3 regions of the Arthrobacter sp. B2I5 genome follow, and region 1 is predicted to be linked to each of the others. Evidence: riboswitches for the same ligand, from Rfam matches in the RefSeq annotation. Region 1 holds a riboswitch; each other region holds the start of a gene.
The links. Region 1 has a riboswitch for S-adenosylmethionine ahead of QFZ60_RS00565 (DUF1737 domain-containing protein). Riboswitches for the same ligand answer to the same signal wherever they lie in the genome.
Positions count from the first base shown of each region.

Region 1 (6,662 bases):
GCTCCACCGGTTCCCTGGTCAACGAATGTGGTCAGGGCCTCGGTATGGAAGAACGGGAGCAGGGACAGGAGGAAGACGCCGATCAGAACAGCCAGTGCCGTCAGGTAGAGCTTGCCGGCGCGGCGCGTGGTGAGGTCCACTACCCGTCCGAAGTCCTCCTTGGCCTTGGGCCCGTACACCATGCCCACCACCAGGCCGGAGAACAGGACGAACAGTTCCGCGCCGGACACGAAGCCCACGGCCTCCTGGGTGAGCAGCTGGAACAGCGAGGCCATGCCCAGGTGGTTCACCACCACAAAGACGATGGCCACTCCGCGCAGCAGATCCACGCGCGAATCCCGGGTGGAGGGATCCCGGTAGCTCCAGGCCGTGGCAGCGTCGATCCGGCGGGGAATCTGCCACAGGGCCGCCAGGAGGATCACCATGGCGGCAGCGACAGACCAGGCGGCGGCCCCCGGGAGGGTGTTGGCCCTGACGTACGTGCTTCCTGAGGCCACGTCGGAGACGGGACCGGTAACGATTGGTGCTGCCTTCAGTCTCTCCAGGGCCGCTTTGGCGATCTCCGGCTGTCCCGTAAGCAGCCAGCTGATGCTTGCCACGCCGGTATCCCTGGTGCTGGTGCGCTCGTCCCAGACCACGGCGGCAGTCCCGGCAAAACCGGAGGACGTGGCAGTTGTTACCACCTGGTCCCACCAGCCGGTTTTGATCTCCGCCTCGGACGCCCCGCCCGAGGCCGGGCTGTAGAAGGCCGCGGTCTGAAGCAGGAAGGGCTTCCTGTGCCCTTCCGAATAGGTGCCGTAGAAGTTCTCATTGCCGGAATCCGTCAGCATCTCCTGGAGTTCGCCGGCCCGCGGCGCGGTGTTGACGGCGGCACCTCCGGCGGTGTCATCGTGATAAGCAGCCAGCCCCACCCAGTCCACGGCGTCATCGCCCGGGTAGTACGGCGCGTAGGCGCTGTCGCTTCCGTCCCAGGCCCCGTCACCGTTCGTGTCCAGGAGGGTAAAGCCCTCGCTTCCCGGCTGCGGCGCATCCCGGTTGCGGTCGAAGGGGTAGTCCTTGCCCAGGTAAGGCGCCCACACCATGGCGGCCGGGCCGCCGTCGTACTTCCTGAACGCTGCCGCAACCGCCTGGAAGGCCTCACGGTAGGCGGCAGGCTGTTGGCCCCAGGACACCCAGCTTGAGTTCATGTCCGGGGCAAACCGGATCAGCAGCTGCCCCTTGAAGCCGGCGGCGAGGCCGCGCACCTGCTTGGCGAACGCTTCTGCCTCGGGTGCGCCGAGCTGATCCAGCGGCACCGATGGCTTTACCGTGAGCAGGGCGTGGGTGCCTTCGGCTCCGGCCTGCTGAAGGAAGCCATCGATGTCATTCCGTTCGGAATCGCGGTACGGAATGGTGATGTCGTGGCCGAAGACGGCCGGGCGGGCGCCCAGCCTGCCGCTGAAGCCTGCGGCGGTGTCCTCGCCCCATTCGAGCACGGCACCAAGCCAGGGCTTTCCCTTCTCCGGTGCAGCCTCCGCCGCATGCGACGGAGCAGCGGCCAGCAGGACCATGAGCCCAATGAGGGCCGCGGCCAGAAACGCGCAGATCGGGTGCCGATGGTTCCGGCGGGTTGCGGCGTGGTGGTGCGATGTGACTGCACGCATGGTGAGAAGCCCCCCGGTACTCATTGCCCTGATGACGCCGGCGGCGCCCCGGTAAGAACTTTATCGGCCCGGCGGCTGCTGACAGCGCGCGGCAGGCGGCCCACCTGCGGTGATGTCCGCCGTCGGACCGTCCCCGGGCGCTGCAACTTCCCTCGGCGCAGCTCAATTACGGAACATGACGACGGCGGCCGTGCGGCCCGGCGCGGCAGGTGTTACGTTTTTGGGGAGTAATGAGTACCGGTGTGAAGCCCTGACTGGCCGGTCGGCAACCCTCCCTTTCGCGGCGGGGTGCCTCAGGTGAGTACTCGGCATATCGACCGATTCGAGCTGCAAGCGTGAAAGAAGGAGATCCGTCGTGTCCGACGCACCCGCCCCTGACGAAAAATTGTCCTACCGCCTGATCACAGGCCCGGACGACCGCTCCTTCTGCGAACGGATCTCGGCTGCGCTGGCTGACGGTTACGTCCTGCACGGCAGCCCGGCAGCCACCTTCAACGGCAGCAGTGTCATCGTGGCGCAGGCAGTGGTCCTTCCGGCAGCAATCGCCTCCGCCGACGCAGCGGTGGCCACCGCGGTGGATCAGCTGGACGCAGACTTTGAGGGCGAGTTCGACGGCGAGGGCCACGCATGAGCTACGCGGGAGATCTCACGCCCCAGGAAGCATGGGCAAAGCTGGAGCAGGGAGCCATCCTGGTGGACGTCCGCACCGAGGGCGAATGGGCCCACATCGGCATCCCGGACACCAAGGCCACGGACAACGATCCCCTCTTCATCCAGTGGACCTTCCCCGGCGGCATCCCCAACCCAGACTTCGTGAAGGACCTCAAGGAGCAGGCGCCGGAGGACCCGTCCGCTGAACTGGTGTTCCTGTGCCGGTCCGGCGCCCGTTCGGTTGCCGCTGCCACCGCCGCCACACAGGCCGGTTTCACCTCCTACAACGTGCTGGAGGGCTTTGAAGGCGAGCCGGACCGCTACGGTGAGCGCACCGTCAACGGCTGGAAGAACCGCGGCCTGCCCACCAACCTCGGAAAGAACTAAGTGAGCTTCAATCAAGACGCCCCGGGATGGAGCCCTGACACCCAGGCTGTCCGCGGCGGGCTGGACCGCACCAACTTCCAGGAAACGTCCGAGGCCATCTTCCTGAACTCCGGCTTCGTCTACGAATCCGCTGCAGCAGCTGAACGGGCCTTCACCGGCGAGGACGAGCGCTTTGTCTATTCGCGCTACGGCAACCCTTCCGTGGCCACGTTCCAGGAGCGGCTGCGCCTGCTGGAAGGCACCGAAGCGTGCTTTGCGACGGCGTCGGGCATGTCCGCGGTGTTCACCGCCCTGGGTGCCCTGCTGGCTGCCGGGGACCGGGTGGTGGCCGCCCGTTCGCTCTTCGGGTCCTGCTTTGTGATCCTGAACGAGATCCTCCCGCGGTGGGGCGTGGAGACCGTCTTCGTGGATGGTCCGGACCTGGACCAGTGGCGCGAGGCCCTCTCCCAGCCCACTACCGCCGTCTTCTTCGAATCCCCGTCCAACCCCATGCAGGAGATCGTGGACATCGCCGCGGTCAGCGAGCTTGCGCACGCCGCCGGGGCCACCGTGGTGGCGGACAACGTCTTTGCCACTCCCCTGCTGCAGCGCTGCGGCGACCTGGGCGCGGACGTGATCGTCTACTCGGGAACTAAGCACATCGACGGCCAGGGCAGGGTGATGGGCGGCGCCATCCTGGGCACGAAGGAGTTCATCGACGGCCCGGTGAAGCAGCTGATGCGCCACACCGGGCCGGCACTCTCCGCGTTCAACGCCTGGGTTCTCACTAAGGGCCTGGAGACCATGAGCCTGCGGGTAAGCCATTCCGCTGCCACCGCCCTGCGGCTCGCGGAGTGGCTGGAGGAACAGCCCGCCGTGAGCTGGGTGAAGTATCCGCTGCTCAAATCCCACCCTCAGTATGAGCTGGCCGCAAGGCAGATGAGCGCCGGCGGTACCGTCCTCACCCTTGAGCTCGCCTCCACCGGCGGGCGCTCCGGCAAGGAAGCGGCCTTCGCGCTGCTGGACGGGCTGCGGATCATTGACATCTCCAACAACCTCGGCGATTCCAAGTCCCTGATCACGCACCCTGCCACCACCACGCACCGCGCCATGGGGCCGGAGGGACGTGCCGCCATTGGCCTCACTGACGGTGTGGTCCGGCTTTCCGTGGGCCTTGAGGATGTTGACGATTTGATCGGCGACCTGGAACAGGCCCTGAAGCAGGTCTAGCCGGGCCGGGAATGGTCCGTCCCGATTTCCAGCTGGACCTGCACACTGTCACCGTCCTTGAGGTGCGCCTTGTCCCTGATTTCCTTTTTGACGGGGAGCAGGTAGGACGCGCTTTTGCTGTCGCGGAACAGCGACGTCTGCCACGCGTGGCCGTCCACCTTGGCCTGCACTTTAATGGAGCCGAATGCCTTGCTGGCCCCTGCCGTTAGAGCGCGGATGTCATCCGCCACCTCTGGCGGCAGGGTCAGGAAGTGCCAGCCGGCTTCGCCTGGGTACAGCCGGAGTTCGGTTTTGAAGGAATACGACGGCGTCACGCGCCGAGTATGGCACGCCGCCCCCGCACGTGCCACAGATTTCGCCGCTGCAGCTATGAGACGGGCACAAGTTTCAGGGCCTTTCCAGACGGCGGGCTTCGCGCCCTCATATTGTCAGACCCCCGTTGGAAGATGCTCTTATGGGAATCAGCAGCGGTGGCGGGGTGGTTTTGGAGGGCGTTCATGCCTCCGTTGCCGCCCTCGACGCGCTTGCTGCTGAGGATAATTTCCTGGCCGCCGGGGTTGGTGCTGACGTAGACGTTTTGCAGCGGCGGTACGAGCTCCGGCTGGAACGGCTGGAGGTGGTGAAGCGGCTGGAGGCGCAGCTCGCCGCGGTCAAGGCACGCGATGCTGCGGAGTGCGTTGGGTTCCAGCACGCGATGCTTGCCCCGGACGCGCCGGTGCACGAACGCACCTACGTAGAGATGTCAGCGGTGGAGGAGATCGCCGGGGTCCTGACCATCAGTTCCGGAGCGGCCGGGGCGTTCGTGGAGCAGTCCCGGCAGGTGTGTTCCCTGCCGCCGCTGATGGACGCGCTGTCTGCGGGTGCCTTGTCCTGGCAGCACGCGAAAGTTGTAGCGGACGAGACCGAAGGCCTCACCCCGGACAGTGCCGCCGCATTAGTAGCCCACTTCTTCAGCCCCGATGCCCCCAACCCGGCCCGCGGCGCGGCGCCCGGCCAACTGGTGCCGTCCCGGTTCCGGGTGAGGGTCCGCGGCTGGCGGGAACGCCACCACCCCGAAAGCCTGCAGAAGCGCCACGCGAAGGGTGTGGCGGACCGGCGGATGGAATACACTCCGGACCGGGACGGCATGGCCTGGATCTCCCTCCGCCTCCCCGGCGACACCGCGTGCGCCATCTGGAACCGCACCACCGCCACCGCCCGCGGCCTCCAAGGCCCCAACGAACCCCGCACCCTCACCCAGCTCCGCCCCGACATCGCAGCATCCCTGCTCCTCGGCACCGGAACCACTGCGGGCCAGGCCAACGGAAGCACCGCCACCGCTGACACCGCCGCGGGCTCCGGAAGCGCGCCGGGTGCAGGCAGCCCGACCGGCTCGGCGGGCCTCACCCAGATAGGCAAGGTCCCCACCCCGCGGGCCGACGTGCTGGTCATGGTGCCGGTGTTCTCCCTGCTCAGTGTCACGGACGAACCCGCAGAACTGGACGGCCTGGGCCCGATCCCGGCATCGATGGCACGCAAACTCGTCGCGGACGGGGCGGAGTCGTTCTACCGGGTCCTGGTCGACCCCCGGGACGGGGCGCCCTTGGAGATCGGCCGCACCCGCTACCGGCTCACGGAAACCATCAAACAGTGGATCCGGATGCGCGACGGTAAATGCACTTTCCCCGGCTGCAGCAATCGCACCCCGGACAACGACACCGACCACCTCACCGCCTGGGAACACGGTGGCAGAACAGACGTCCGGAACCTGGGACAACTCTGCCCCAAACATCACCGGCTCAAGCACGCCCGGCCCTGGATCCCCGATCCGGCCACCCGAAACGAACCACCGGGCTGGACCTCACCAACAGGCCGCCACTACAACCCCGAACACCCCGACCCCGAACCAACCCACTGGCCACCTGGAACCCTGCCGGGGCAACGAAGCATCCTGGAGGAAGCACTTATTGAGCTCCTGGCTATGTAGGAGCTGGCGAAGGGATACGGCCTGCGGCTTCTGCCGGCTGTCCCTCAGGACTGGCGGACGCGCAGCAATTCGGGCGTGGCCTCCACATCTGCAAGATCCAGGGCATCGCGCATTGTGACGTGGACGGCCTGCCGGACCACCGCGCCGAAGCCCATGTCCTCCGGAGGCGGGCCTGCCAAGGCCTTTTCCCGGGCGCGGCGCTGCTCGGCGGCTCCTGTTCCGCGGGCGATGATGTCCTCCACGCCCTGCCGGGCCAGGGCCAGCTCGCCCTGTTCAGCCAGGACGGGAGCCAGGTAGTCCACCAGGGAGCGCACCACGTCCGCGGCCGGCGCGGGTCGGAAGTTGCCGAAATCCAGGAGTTCACCACTGAGGCCGGCGCTGCTGGCCTGCCAGGAGGCCATCCGTAAAAGGACAGTGGGAACCGGCGCGGGGTCCACGCCGTCCCGCCATTCCCTGCTGGCGGATTCCACGAGCGCCCGGACCAGCACGGCAATGAGCGCGGCGTCCTCGGCACGAAGGCAGACATCCGCCACGCGGACCTCCACCGTGGGATGGTTGCGGGAAAGCCGCGCGTCGAAATACAGCATGCCCTCATCGAGCATGACGCCGCTCTCCAGCAGCCGGGTTACCACGCGCCGGTACGCAGCGTAGGTGCCATAAATACCGGCAGGTCCTGCCGTGGGCCATCGGTTCCAGGCCTGCGTGCGGTAGCTTTCGAAGCCGGTGGGAACGCCGTTCCAGAAGGGCGAATTGGCGCTTAGGGCCGTCAGCACTGCCAGCTTGTCCCGGATCCGGTCCAAAACCGC
Region 1 covers NZ_JAUSYF010000001.1:128,475-135,136, reverse strand. Annotated here, with positions in the region: gene opgC (OpgC domain-containing protein) at 1-1,643, opposite strand, end outside; SAM riboswitch class IV at 1,870-1,985, shown strand; gene QFZ60_RS00565 (DUF1737 domain-containing protein) at 1,999-2,274, shown strand; gene QFZ60_RS00560 (rhodanese-like domain-containing protein) at 2,271-2,681, shown strand; gene QFZ60_RS00555 (O-succinylhomoserine sulfhydrylase) at 2,682-3,890, shown strand; gene QFZ60_RS00550 (DUF1905 domain-containing protein) at 3,887-4,204, opposite strand; gene QFZ60_RS00545 (HNH endonuclease signature motif containing protein) at 4,345-5,856, shown strand; gene QFZ60_RS00540 (glutamate--cysteine ligase) at 5,901-6,662, opposite strand, start outside.

Region 2 (6,662 bases), 1.3 Mb from region 1:
AAACTGCCGCTGATGTTGATAGCCAGCGTGGCCCACGGGACCGAGCCGGGCACGTCCGGAAACGCCAGCCCCAGCCCGTAGCGCAGCTCACTGCCGGCCAGACCGCCGACGGCCACAGCCAGCCAGGCGCGGCCGGTGGGCATCGCCACGTCAGGGACCGTCCAGGCTGCAGCCGGCGTGCGGGGCGTCGCTGGAGACCCACAGGGCGGAGGCGATCTCGTCAGCGAGGTCGAACTCGCGGGCGCCGCCCGAAGCGCCGATCCGCACCACCAAAGCGCCGCCGAAGGGCCGGCGGCCCACCACCTCGACATCGGCGTCGAGGTCGATGTCCTGGGCGGCAAGGTAGCGCAGCAGCTCCGGGTTGTCGTCGCTGATCCTGGTGATCCTGCCGGCATGGCCCGGGTCCAGTTCGGCGAGGAGGTGCGCGCGCGGCATCAGCACCTGCCCGTCGGCAGTGGGAATGGGGTCGCCGTGCGGGTCACGCTTTGGGTTGCCGAGCTTGGCGGCGACCCGTTCGATGAACGTGTCCGACACTGCGTGTTCGAGTTGTTCTGCCTCATCATGGACTTCGTCCCAGCTGTATCCGAGCCGCTGGACAAGGTAGGTCTCAATCAACCGGTGGCGCCGGACCATGGCCAGGGCCAGCCGCAGGCCGTCCTCGGTGAGCGTGACGGCGCTGTAGGGTTTGTGGTCCACCAGGCCCTGGTCCTTGAGCTTGCGGACCATCTCGGACACCGAGGAATTGGCCACCCCCAGCCGCTGCGCAAGCTGGGTGGACGTGATGGGCTTGTCCTGCCATTCCGTGAACGAATAAATGACCTTGACGTAGTCCTCGATCGAGGAGGAGGGCGCGCTGGTCTTCACACGGTCAAGCCTACCGGCTCGGCGTGCGCCGCATGGGATGCGAGGTCATGCCTTGACCGCCCGCCAGGCCAGGGTGAGGTAGGGCAGGTCGATTTCCTGGTCAGGGGTGTAGGCCAGGTGTTCATGCAGGTACCATTCCAGGTTGGCCAGGACCTTGGCTCGGGTGGCCTCGCCGGCGCGGAGGTAGTAGCTGCGGGACTTGGTGAGTTCCATCAGGTCCATGGTGGTCACCGTGTCCTGCCAGTGGGTGACGTGCCCTTCGAGGCCTTGGAATTCGGGCCCGACGACGGGTTTGTGGCCGGGCCGGTAGACGTCGCCTGCGTGCATGATCCGGGAGAGCCGGTGCACCCAGGGAACAGAGGTGTCCAGCTGGTTCCAGACCAGGGCCAGCGTCCCGTGCGGCCGCAGGACGCGGGCCAGCTCGGTGCTTGCCGCCAGGGCATCGCACCAGTGCCACGCCTGGGCAACGGTGACGACGTCGAAGCGGGCGTCGGGCAGGCCTGTCGCCTCGGCAGTCCCCGGCACGGCCGTGGCGGCCGGATAGTGTTCAGTGAGCTGGGCGAGCATGTCCGCGGAGGGGTCCACGGCAGTGACGTGCAGTCCCATGTCCAGCAGCAAAGCGGTGAACTTTCCGGTTCCGGCGCCTACGTCGAGGGCATCGTGGGCATCGGCGGGCACCAGCCACCGGGCCACCTCTTCCGGGTAGCCGGGCCGGACGCGCTGGTAGTGCCTGCCGCCGTCCTGGAAGCTCTGCCCCAGTTCCCTGCGCCGTCCGTGATCAAGCTTGGGGCCACCCCGAACCACGCGTGGCCTCCTTCACCTGGCATCCTGCGGTACCTTTCGAATTTACCGCATCCTCCCGGCCGCCGGATCGATCGCCTGGGCGGCAGGGGTTGGGCGGGGTGTCAGTCGTCGATGCAGGGCGCGGCGCCGGCGGTGCCCGGGGTGTTGGGTGCCCAGTGCGGGTAGGTGCGGGTGTCATTGGCGGGCACCCAGCGGCCGGCGTCCACCACGTAATCCCAGCCCAGACCGTTGCTCCGCAGGGCGCGGATGCCGGCGAGCAGGCGTTCGGCGTCCTCCAGGCGTGAACCGACACCGAAGCTGGCGCGGAGGGAACCGGACGGCAGGCCCAGGCGCTTGAGCAGGGGATGGGCGCAGAATCGGCCGTCCCGCAGTCCCACCCCGTGCTCTGCCGAGAGGTAGGCCGCCACCAGTCCGGCGTCGTAGCCCTCAACGGAGAAGTTGACCACGCCGATGGTGTCCGTTTCGGGGTTGGTGTCCTTGAAGATCTGGTGGACGGTGACGCCGTCGATCCCCTGCAGGCCCTCCACCAGGAAGGAACGGATGGCGGACTCGTGGGCATGCCAGCGTTCCTGGTCCAAGCCTGCAATCACCTGGGTGGCGCGGGCCAGTGTGGCGGCTCCGAGGACGTTCGGTGAGCCCCCCTCATGGCGCGCCGGCCCGGTGGCCCAGCTGACGCCGTCGAGCCTGGCTTCCTTGACCGCGCCGCCGCCTGCGAGGTGCGGGACGCCGGCGTCCAGCCAGTCCGGGCGTCCCACCAGGACGCCGGCGCCGAAGGGCGCGTACAGCTTGTGGCCGGAGAAGGCGAGGTAGTCGACGTCGTCCGCGCTGATGTCCACGCGGCGGTGCGGGGCGAGCTGGGCGGCATCCACCACAATCCGTGCGCCGTGCTCATGGGCCAGCGCGGCCAGGGCACGGATGGGCAGGATTTCGCCGGTGACGTTGGAGGCTCCGGTGACCGCAAGCAGGCTGACGCCGCCCTGTGCAAGTTCGGCCCGAAGAGCCTCCAGGGTGCCGGTGATGGTGTCCGCGGCGACGATGCTGCGGTGCGGGACACCCTGCCACGGCAGGAGGTTGGCGTGGTGTTCGATGTCCAGGTAGAGCACTTCGCCGTCGTGCCGGCCGTCCGTTACCGGCAGGCAACCGGCCAGCAGGTTCAGTGAATCCGTGGTGTTGCGCGTGAAGATGACCGAATCATCCGCGCGGCCGCCGACGAAATCCCTGACGATGCTGCGCGCGTTCTCATACACGGAGGTGCTGATCTGGGATGCGTATCCTGCCCCGCGGTGGACGCTCGCGTAGTAGGGGAGGATCTCGTTAAGGTAGGCCGACACCACGGACAACGCCGGGGCGGAGGCGCCGTAATCGAGGTTGGCGTACCGCACGTGGCCGCCGGAAATCAGCGGTGCCTGGATTTCAGCGCCGGTGACGGCGGCGAGCGGCCGGCCGGCCGCGGCGCGGCGTCCGTTGGGGACGGCGGCTTCGGCAATGACGGGCTGGGGGGAGACGGTGGCAGTTGTCACAGAGACCTCACTTGATGACAGGACTCCGCCATGGGGGAATCCGCGCTTGCCGCATCCGCTCCGGACCGGCCTGGTCGTCACCCGGGGCACCCCACCGCGAATGGAGGGTTGCCGGCCAGCAAACCGGGGTTTTGCGCTGGCACTCGTGACCTGCCTAAAAGCGTAGGACATGGGGCGGCCAGGATTGAAGCCGCGGCGATTGTTAAGGCGTTTATTACGTGCAGCCGAATAAACGACGCCGGACACCTCCCCAGGAAGGTGTCCGGCGTCGCATTATTCGCTTTTTTGCGGAAAGGGCGTCAGCTACAGCAGGTCGTCCAAATACGGGTTCAGGCGGTGCAGGACCTCCGAGTGCAGGATTGAGTTCGTGGCCAGGGCGTTTCCGCCGAACGGGCCGTCCTCGCCTTCCAGGGACGTGAACCGGCCGCCGGCCTCCACCACGATCGGCACCAGGGCCGCCATGTCATAGAGGTTCAGCTCCGGTTCGCAGGCGATGTCCACCGAGCCTTCGGCCACCATGCAGTACGCACCAGAAATCGCCGTAGGCCCGGGTCCGCCAGACATCCTCGGTCAGGCCGAGGAACTCGTCAAGGTTTCCGCGTTCCTTCCAGCCGCCCAGGCTGGAGTACGAGAGGGAGGCATCGGAAAGCTTTGACACGTCGGAGACGCGGAGCCGGGTGGCGGCGGCAAGGGACCTTCCCATGTACGCGCCCATGCCTTTCGCCGCCCACCAGCGCTTGCCAAGGGCCGGGGCACTGACCACACCCACCACCGGCTCGCCCTCATCCACGAGGGCGATCAGCGTGGCCCACACCGGAACGCCGCGGACAAAGTTCTTGGTCCCGTCAATGGGATCGATGATCCAGCGCCGCGAACCGTGGCCGGTGCTCCCGAATTCCTCGCCCAGGACGGCGTCGCGGGGGCGGGAACGGGAGAGCTGGCCGCGGATGGCTTCCTCGGCGGCCTTGTCCGCGTCGGTGACCGGCGTCAGGTCCGGCTTGGTCTCAACGTGGAGGTCCAGGGCCTTGAAGCGGCTCATCGTCTGGTCATCCACGGAGTCGGCCAGGACATGGGCCAGGCGCAGGTCATCGTTGTAGCTCGAAGCGGGTTGGATCATGGTTCCAAACTACCGTCTGCAAACGGTTCTGCCGGGAGAACGCGTCAGTTGACGCTGCCGAGCTCCTTGGTTTCCTGTGCTTCCATCCGTGGATCCGCACCCAGCAGCCGCCGCAGGGACGCCAGACGGGCAGCCCCGGTGGGACCTGCGTGTCCGCCCGCCACCCAGTCGTCAAGGCCGCAGTCCACCGCGGCTGCCGTGTGCTTGCAGCCGCGTTCGCAGTTTTCGATGCCGGGGGAGAGGTCCGGGAAGGAACGCAGGATCCGGTCCGGGTCCACGTGCGCCAGGCCGAAGGAGCGGATGCCGGGGGTGTCGATGATCCAGCTGCCGGGCGGCGCATCCGCCAGCCGCAAGGCAAGGGCGGACGACGACGTGTGGCGGCCGCGTCCGGTCACGGCGTTCACTCCGCCGGTGGCCCGCTCGGCGCCGGTCAGCGCGTTCACCATGGTGGACTTCCCAACACCGGAGTGACCCAGCATCACGGTGACCTTGCCGTCCAGGTGGTCACGGAGGGCAGCCACCGCCGCGCTGTCCAGCCGCGCCGAGAGGCCGTCATCGGACCGGGCGTCGATGCCCGATGCCTGCGCATCGGCTGTCCGGCTGATGATGACCGGGAAGTCCAGGTGGGTGTAGTTGGAAAGGAGTTCCGCGGGGTCTTTGACGTCGGCCTTGGTGACCAGCAGGATTGGCTCGATCCCTGCGTCGTAGGCGGCCACCAGTGCGCGGTCGATGAATCCCGTGCGGGGCTCCGGGTTGGCCGCGGCCACCACGATCACCAGTTGGTCCGCGTTGGCCACCACCGCCCGTTCAATGGGGTCGGTGTCGTCGGCGCTGCGGCGCAGGAGAGTGTGGCGGTCCTGGATCTTCACCAGCCGGGCCAACGTGTTCGGTGCGCCGGACACGTCCCCCACCAGTGACACGAAATCGCCTGCAACCACTGGCGAGCGGCGCAGTTCCCGGGCGCGCGCGGCAATGACAACGCGCTCGTTCTCCGAGTCCTCGTCCACCACTGCGGTATACCGGCCGCGGTCCACCGTGATGATCCGTCCGGTCACGGCGTCGTCATGGCTGGGGCGGTCCTTGGTGCGTGGCCGGGAACCCTTCTTGCTGGGACGGATGCGGACGTCCGATTCGTCCCAGGAACCAGTGCTACGCGCCACTGACGCGCCCTTCCGGTCCGGCTGCGAACCCCGCTTCCTGGGCCAGCATGCCGGCCCACAGCTGTGGGAAGTCCGGCATGGTCTTGGCGGTGGTGCCGATGTCCTCCACCTGGACGCCCTCCACCGCGAGTCCCAGGATGGCACCCGCCGTGGCCATGCGGTGGTCCGCGTAGCTGTGCACGACGCCGGCATGCAGCGGGGCGGGCCGGATCACCAGGCCGTCGCTGGTTTCCTCGGCGTCGCCGCCGAGCCGGTTGATCTCCGCCACCAGGGCCGCGAGCCGGTCCGTCTCATGCCCCCGCAGGTGGGCGATCCCGCTGAGCCGGGAAGGTCCGGAGGCAAGGGCGCACAGGGCTGCCACCGTCGGTGCCAGTTCACTGGTGTCCGCGAAGTCACCGCCCTTGATCTCCGCGCCGCCGGTGACGGTCAGGACGCCGTCAGCCAGGGTCACCGTGGCGCCCATGCTGGCCAGGATTGCGCGCCAAAGGTCTCCCACCTGCTGGGTTTCCGCCGGCCAGTTGGGAATCCGGACCGTCCCCCGCGAGGCAAGGGCCGCCGCAAGGAATGGCCCGGCGTTGGACAGGTCCTGTTCGATCCGCTGGTCGAAGGCGCGGATGGGACCCGGCGCCACCACCCAGTGGTTGGGGACGGAATCATCCACTGACACGCCGGCGCCGCGCAGGACGGCCACCGTCATGTTGATGTGGTCCAGGCTGGGGACCGGCTTGCCCACGTGTTCCAGGTGCAGGCCCTCGTCGAACCGCGCCCCTACCAGGAGGAGAGCGGAGACGAACTGCGACGAGGCACTGGCGTCGATCACCAGGTGGCCGCCGCGGACTGCGCCGCTGCCGTCCACCGTGAAGGGAAGCGACGACGGCGCGCTGCCGTCCTCGGCGGATACGGCCACGCCCAGGGCCTTGAGGGCCTCGATGATGGTTCCCATGGGCCGCTTACGGGCGTGGGGGTCGCCGTCGAATACGCTGGCTCCCTTGCGGAGCGCCGCCAGCGGCGGGACGAACCGCATGACGGTGCCGGCGAGTCCGCAGTCGATCCTGGCCAGGGAGGCGGGCGCTGCCGCCGGCAGCGGTACCACCTCCAGGTCAGGCCCAAAAGCGCCGTCCCCGGGCACTTCGGTGATGACGGCACCGAGCTGCCGGAGCGCGTCGACCATGAGCGCCGAGTCCCTCGAATGCAGGG
Region 2 covers NZ_JAUSYF010000001.1:1,408,781-1,415,442, forward strand. Annotated here, with positions in the region: gene QFZ60_RS06685 (CrcB family protein) at 1-143, opposite strand, end outside; gene QFZ60_RS06690 (metal-dependent transcriptional regulator) at 151-864, opposite strand; gene QFZ60_RS06695 (class I SAM-dependent methyltransferase) at 910-1,668, opposite strand; gene QFZ60_RS06700 (aminotransferase class V-fold PLP-dependent enzyme) at 1,770-3,188, opposite strand; SAM riboswitch class IV at 3,226-3,339, opposite strand; partial or broken gene hisN (histidinol-phosphatase) at 3,492-4,305, opposite strand; gene QFZ60_RS06710 (ribosome small subunit-dependent GTPase A) at 4,350-5,465, opposite strand; gene aroA (3-phosphoshikimate 1-carboxyvinyltransferase) at 5,455-6,662, opposite strand, start outside.
Region 2: another riboswitch for S-adenosylmethionine. It lies ahead of QFZ60_RS06700 (aminotransferase class V-fold PLP-dependent enzyme); the one in region 1 lies ahead of QFZ60_RS00565 (DUF1737 domain-containing protein).

Region 3 (6,662 bases), 2.8 Mb from region 1:
GGCCGGGGACCACATCGTGGCCAGCCCCAGCCTTTACGGCGGAACGTACAACCTGTTCGCCCACACCCTGAAGAAGTTCGGCATCTCGGTCACGTTCGTGGACGATCCCGACAACCTGGACCAGTGGCGCGCCGCCGTCCAGCCCAACACCAAGCTTTTCTTTGGCGAAGTGGTGTCCAATCCCCGCCAGGACGTCCTGGATATCGAAGGCATCTCCGAGGTGGCCCACCAGGCAGGCGTGCCGCTGATCGTGGACAACACCCTGTCCACCCCGTACCTGATCCGTCCGCTCGAGTGGGGCGCCGACATCGTGATCCATTCCGCCACTAAATACCTTGGCGGTCACGGCACGGCGATTGCCGGCGTCATTGTCGATTCCGGAAAATTCGACTTCAGCGAGGATCCTGAACGGTTCCCCGGCTTCAACACCCCGGACCCCACTTATAACGGCCTGGTCTACGCGCGGGACCTCGGAGAAGGCGGCGCCCTCGGGGCCAACCTGTCCTACATTCTCAAGGCCCGCGTCCAGCTGCTGCGCGATCTCGGCTCGGCCGTGTCCCCTTTCAACGCCTTCCTGATCTCCCAGGGCCTGGAAACACTGAGCCTGCGGGTGGAGCGCCACGTTGCCAACGCCACGGAAGTGGCGCGCTGGCTGGAAGGAAGGGACGACGTCGAATCCGTCGCCTACGCGGGGCTGCCCTCCAGCCCCTGGTACGAACGTGGCCGCAAGTACGGGCCCAAGGGGACGGGTGCCGTGGTGGCTTTCAACCTGGCCGGCGGGGCGGAGGCGGGCAAGCGCTTCGTCGACGCCCTTGAACTGCACTCCCACGTTGCGAACATCGGCGACGTCCGCTCCCTGGTCATCCACCCGGCGTCGACCACCCACAGCCAGCTTTCGCCGGAGCAGCAGGCAGTGGCAGGGGTGACCCCGGGACTGGTCCGGCTGTCCGTTGGCCTGGAGCACATCGATGACATTCTGGCTGACCTGGAAGCGGGCTTCCGCGCAGCCAAGGGCGCTGCGGCATAAGACAACAGCCGGGGCTGCAGTGAGTGCCGCCGGCAAGCCGGGAAGTCACAACCAGTCACACTCTTGGCTTGGAACGGGGGGTGTTTCGTACACTCGAACCAGGTCATGAGTGCCAGTGACAGCCCCGGCTTGCTGGCCGGCAACCCTCCATCCGCGGTGGGGTGCCCCGGGTGAGGACCTGGCCTGCCGGTCAAATGACGGCGGGCAAGCGCGTAGAAGAGGTCTTGCCATGACGGTTACCGTCGCCCGAACCACCATCCCCGAACACGGAATCGTCCGCTACGCCTCCATTGGGGGACTGCAACTTGAAGCCGGCGGCTACCTCCCGGACGTCACGCTGGCCTACGAAACCTGGGGCACGCTTAACGCGGACGGCAGCAACGCCGTCCTGATTGAGCATGCCCTGACCGGAAGCACCCACGTGACCCGTGGCGACACCGACGAGGAAGGCTGGTGGGAACAGCTGGCCGGTCCCGGCGCGCCCGTGGACACGGACAGGTTCTTCGTGGTGTCCATCAACATTGTTGGCGGCTGCTACGGATCAACGGGCCCGTCGTCGGCCGCCCCGGACGGATCCCCCTGGGGCTCCCGTTTCCCGCTCGTCACCCTGCGGGACAGCACGGTGGCGGAGGCCCGGCTGGCAGACCAGTTGGGCATCAAGAGCTGGTTCGCCGTCCTGGGCGGCTCCATGGGCGGCGCCCGTGCCCTGGAATGGGCCGTGACCTACCCGGAGAGGGTGCAGCGCTGTGCCGTCATCGCCGTGGGGGCCGCAAGCACAGCCGAGCAGATCGCCTTCGCGCAGGCCCAGACGCTGGCCATCCGGCAGGATCCGAATTTCAACGGCGGCGACTACTACGGCGGTCCCAGCCCGGAAGACGGCCTGGCCCTTGCCCGGCGCATCGCCCACATCACGTACCGCTCCGCAGCCGAGCTGGAAGGCCGCTTCGGCCGGTCACCGCAGGCGACCGAGTCGCCCCTGAAGGGCGAAGTCCTGGCCGCCCGGGGCCGCTACCAGGTGGAAAGCTACCTGGACCACCAGGGCAACAAGCTCGTGAAGCGCTTCGACGCGAACAGCTACATTGCCCTGACCGAAGCGTTGATGAGCCACGATATCTGCCGGGGCCGGGGGAGCCTCGCAGAGACGTTGGCCAGGTCAACTGCACGCTTCCTCGTTGCCGCCGTCGACTCCGACCGGCTCTATTTTCCGTCCCAATCCCATGAACTGGCCCAGGCCCTGCCCGGGGATGTCGAGGTGCACGTCATCCGGGCCCCGATCGGGCACGACGGGTTCCTGACCGAAATCGGCCAGCTGGGCAGCCAGCTGAGGGGCACCTTCCTGGCCTGAGGCCCCGCATGTGCATTCCTGCAGATGCCTTCTGCACTAATCGGCGTTGAGGTTGCACGGCAGGCAGACCATACTCAATCGAATCCGGCGTTCGTGGTGTGCATCACATCCGGCCGCCATTGACTGGTCCCCGTGGTGTCGACGACGACGCTGAAGGAGTTCACATGAGTACGGAAAGCTCCGCCGCAAGGCGTACAGAGGAAACCGACGTCAAGGCCTCAGGCCTCAAGAAGGTGGTGACGGCCTCCATGGCCGGAACCGTCGTGGAGTGGTACGAGTTCTTCCTCTACGCATCCGCCGCCACGCTGGTGTTCGGAAAGGCCTTCTTCCCCAACGCCGGCACCGAACTGGACGGCATCATCGCCGCCTTCCTCACCTACGCAGTCGGCTTCGTGGCCCGCCCCATCGGCGGGATCGTCTTTGGCCACTTCGGCGACAAGTTCGGCCGGAAGCAGCTACTGCAGCTGAGCATCATCCTGGTGGGCGTCTCCACCTTCCTCATGGGCTGCCTGCCCACCTTCCAGCAGATCGGCTACTGGGCTCCCACCCTGCTGGTGGTGCTCCGGTTTGCCCAGGGCTTTGCCGTCGGCGGGGAGTGGGGCGGCGCCGTCCTCCTCGTGGCCGAGCACAGCCCCAGCAAGTCCCGCGGATTCTGGGCCAGCTGGCCGCAGTCTGCAGTGCCGCTCGGAAACCTGCTGGCCACGGCCGTGCTGTTCATCCTGTCCTCCACGCTGACCCAGGACGCCTTCCTGGGATGGGGCTGGCGCGTGGCGTTCTGGCTGTCCGCGGTGATCGTCCTGATCGGCTACTACATCCGGACCAAAGTCAACGACGCACCCATCTTCCTGGAGGCCCGCAAGGAGGTCGAGGCCGGCCACAAGGGCTACGGTGTGGCCGAAGTTTTCCGGCGCTACCCCCGCGGCGTGTTCACCGCCATGGGCCTGCGCTTCGCGGAAAACATCCTGTACTACCTGGTGGTCACGTTCTCCATCACCTACCTGAAGACCGTGGTGCAGGCCGACACCACCCGCATCCTGCTCCTGCTGCTCCTGGCCCACGCCGTGCACTTCGCGGTGGTGCCCATGGTCGGCAAGCTGTCGGACCGCTTTGGCCGTAAACCCGTCTACATGGCCGGCGCCGTCATGGGTGCCACCTGGGGCTTCTTCGCCTTCCCCATGATGGATACCAAGAACGATGCCATCATCCTTGCCGCCATCATGATCGGGCTGGTGTTCCACGCCTTCATGTACGCAGGTCAGCCTGCCATCATGGCGGAAATGTTCCCCACGCGGATGCGGTACTCCGGGGTGTCCCTGGGCTACCAGGTGACCTCGATCGTGGCCGGTTCGCTGGCTCCGATCATCGCCGCCTCGCTCCTGGGCACCTACAAGTCCTCCGTCCCCGTGGCCGTCTACCTGCTGATCGCCTGCGCCATTACCGCCGTCGCGGTCTTCTTCCTGAAGGAAACCCGCGGCATCTCGCTGCACGACGTGGACGCCGCCGACGCCCAGGGCACCGCCGACCTCCTTGCCGCCAACAAGAAGTAGCAGGTTCCCATGAAAGCCGCCGTCCTATACTCCACCGTTCCGGCCCCCACCCCGGGGGCCGGACCCGGGAAACGGACCTACTCCGATGCCGGCCCGCTGCTGGTGCAGGAACTGGAGCAGCCGGAGCCGCGGGCCGGTGAGCTTGGTGTTGCCATCACCTACTCCAGCCTGTGCCATTCGGACCTCTCGGTGGTGGACGGTTCCCGCGTCCGGCCGCTTCCCATGGCCCTGGGCCACGAGGCCGTGGGGCGGGTGGTGTCCGTCGGCGAAGCTGTGGCCGACGTGGCGGTGGGCGACCACGTGGTGCTGGTCTTCGTGCCCAGCTGCGGGAAATGCCGGGCCTGCCTGTCCGGCCGGCCGGCCCTATGCCACCGCGCAGCGGAGGTCAACGGCTCCGGAGACCTGCTGCACGGGCCGGCCCTGCTGCGGACGCCGGCGGGGGAGCGCATCAACCACCACCTGGGCGTCTCGGCCTTTGCCGACTACGCGGTAGTCGCCCGGGAATCGGTGGTGGTGATTGACGACGACGTCCCGGACACGGTTGCCGCGATGTTTGGTTGCGCCGTGCTCACCGGAATGGGTGCGGTGTTCAACACAGCCGGAGTCGGTCCCGACCAGTCCGTGGCAGTGTTCGGGCTCGGCGCGGTGGGCCTGTCCGCCGTCATGGCAGCGCGCCTTGCGGGGGCAGCCAGCGTGATTGCCATTGATCCAAACCAGGGCAAGCACCAGCTGGCCCGCGACGCCGGGGCCACGTCGGTGGGAACTCCGGAGGACGCGGCCCGGCTGATTGCGGAAGCCTCCGGTGACGGCGTGGACGTTGCCATCGAGGCCGTGGGCTCGGCGGGCGTCATTGCCTCCTGCCTGGAGCAGGTTACCCGGGGAGGTGCCGTGGTCTCGGTGGGCCTGCCCCATCCGTCCGCCCAGTTGACGGTACCCGCCCTGCAGTTTGCCGGAGCGGGAAAACGGCTGCTGGGCTCCTACATGGGGGATGCCGTGCCCTCCCGCGACATCCCGAAATACCTCGGATTCTGGCGGGAGGGCAGGCTCCTCGTTGAGTTGCTGCACACGGACACGCGGCCACTGAGTGAGATCAACGAGGGCCTTGATGCGCTGGCATCCGGGCAGGTGGTGCGGCGGCTCTTCCAGGCCTGAGCCCTTCGAGGCCGGCCTAACCTGCCAGCAGCCCGGCGCGCTCCTTCATCTCCTCTTTGAGTGCCCCGATCACGGCCTGCACTGGGGCCGAGCGGAGCGACTCCGGGCGGGCAACGGCCCAGATAGGGAGCTGCCGCTCGAAGTCGGCGGCCAGGACGGGAACAAAATGGTCGGATTCCGCCACCATGAAGTTGGGCAGCAGCCCAATGCCCGCGCCCTGCCGTACCGCCTCCACCTGGGCGAACACGCTGGTGGCCTGGAAGCTTGTCCTGGGCACGGGAAGCTCCGATGACCAGCGCGGCCCCAGCTCCGCCACCTGGAGTGCGGACTCCACGTAAGAGACAAACCCGTGCTGCCCTACGTCGTCGAGCCTTTCCGGCAGGCCATTCCGGGCGGCATAGGCGGAACTGGCGTAAAGGCGCAGGTAGTAGTTGCTCAGGAAGATGGTCTGTGCGCTGGTGACCTCGGCCCGTCCCACCACAATTTCCAGGTCCACTCCCGACCGGTTTTGGCTGACTTTCCGGGTGGCGCTGAGCATTTCAACGTTCAGTTGCGGGTTCTGCTGCTGGAGCCGCACCAGCGACGGGGCCACGAAGACGGCCCCCACGCCGTCCGTCGTGGCGACGCGGACCAGGCCGGCCAGGGCACTCTGGTCCTGGCTGATCAGGCCGGACAGCGAGCCCAGCGTGGCCTCGATTGTCTCTGCCGCCTCCACCGCGGCGGCGCCGAGCTGCGTCAGTTCCCAGCCGTGCGGGCTCCGTTCCAGGGTGCGGCCGCCCAGCTGCTTGTCCAGGGCGAGGATGCGTCGGGAAATGGTGGTGTGGGTTGTCCCCAGTGTTTCCGCCACGGCGTTGAAGCGGCCCAGGCGTGCAACCGTCAGCAGGATGAGCAGGTCGTCGGGGCTGGGCAACCGTCTGGGGTCCACGCCGGTCCTTCCATCGATGTGCAGCAATGCACATGGTCTCTGTAATTTTTCCCCTTGATTGCACTCTAACAGGGTGTGATCGTTGACACAGACATGCCGGCAGCAAGGCTGGAATGGAAGCAAAGGAGCTTACGCATGGCAGTTATCGGTTGGATCGGCCTGGGCAACATGGGCGGCCACATGTCCGTGAACCTGGTGAAGGCCGGGCACGATGTCCGCGGTTTCGACCTCAATCCCACCGCCCTGGCAGCGGCTGAGGCAGGCGGCGTCAAACGGACCGCCAGCATCGCCGAAGCGGTGGACGGTGCAGACGCCGTGTTCACCATGCTGCCAAAGGGTGAACATGCCCGCGCGGTGTACCTGGGTGCGGACGGCGTGCTGGCGCACGCGGACACCCGCACGCTGCTGGTTGACTCCTCCACGATCGACGTCGCCTCGGCGCAGGAACTGCACGGCGCCGCTGCTGCCGCCGGCTTCCGCTTCGTGGACGCCCCGGTGTCGGGCGGAATGAGCGGGGCCGAGGCAGGAACCCTCACGTTCATGGTGGGCGGCGAAGAGGGCGCGGTGGCGGACGCCACGGGCTACTTTGGCCCCATGGCGGCCAACATCATCCCCACCGGCGGCGCCACCACCGGGCAGGCCGCGAAGATCTGCAACAACCTGATG
Region 3 covers NZ_JAUSYF010000001.1:2,925,747-2,932,408, reverse strand. Annotated here, with positions in the region: gene QFZ60_RS13795 (bifunctional o-acetylhomoserine/o-acetylserine sulfhydrylase) at 1-1,027, shown strand, start outside; SAM riboswitch class IV at 1,129-1,244, shown strand; gene QFZ60_RS13790 (homoserine O-acetyltransferase) at 1,257-2,372, shown strand; gene QFZ60_RS13785 (MFS transporter) at 2,537-3,919, shown strand; gene QFZ60_RS13780 (zinc-binding dehydrogenase) at 3,929-5,071, shown strand; gene QFZ60_RS13775 (LysR family transcriptional regulator) at 5,088-5,996, opposite strand; gene mmsB (3-hydroxyisobutyrate dehydrogenase) at 6,132-6,662, shown strand, end outside.
Region 3: another riboswitch for S-adenosylmethionine. It lies ahead of QFZ60_RS13790 (homoserine O-acetyltransferase); the one in region 1 lies ahead of QFZ60_RS00565 (DUF1737 domain-containing protein).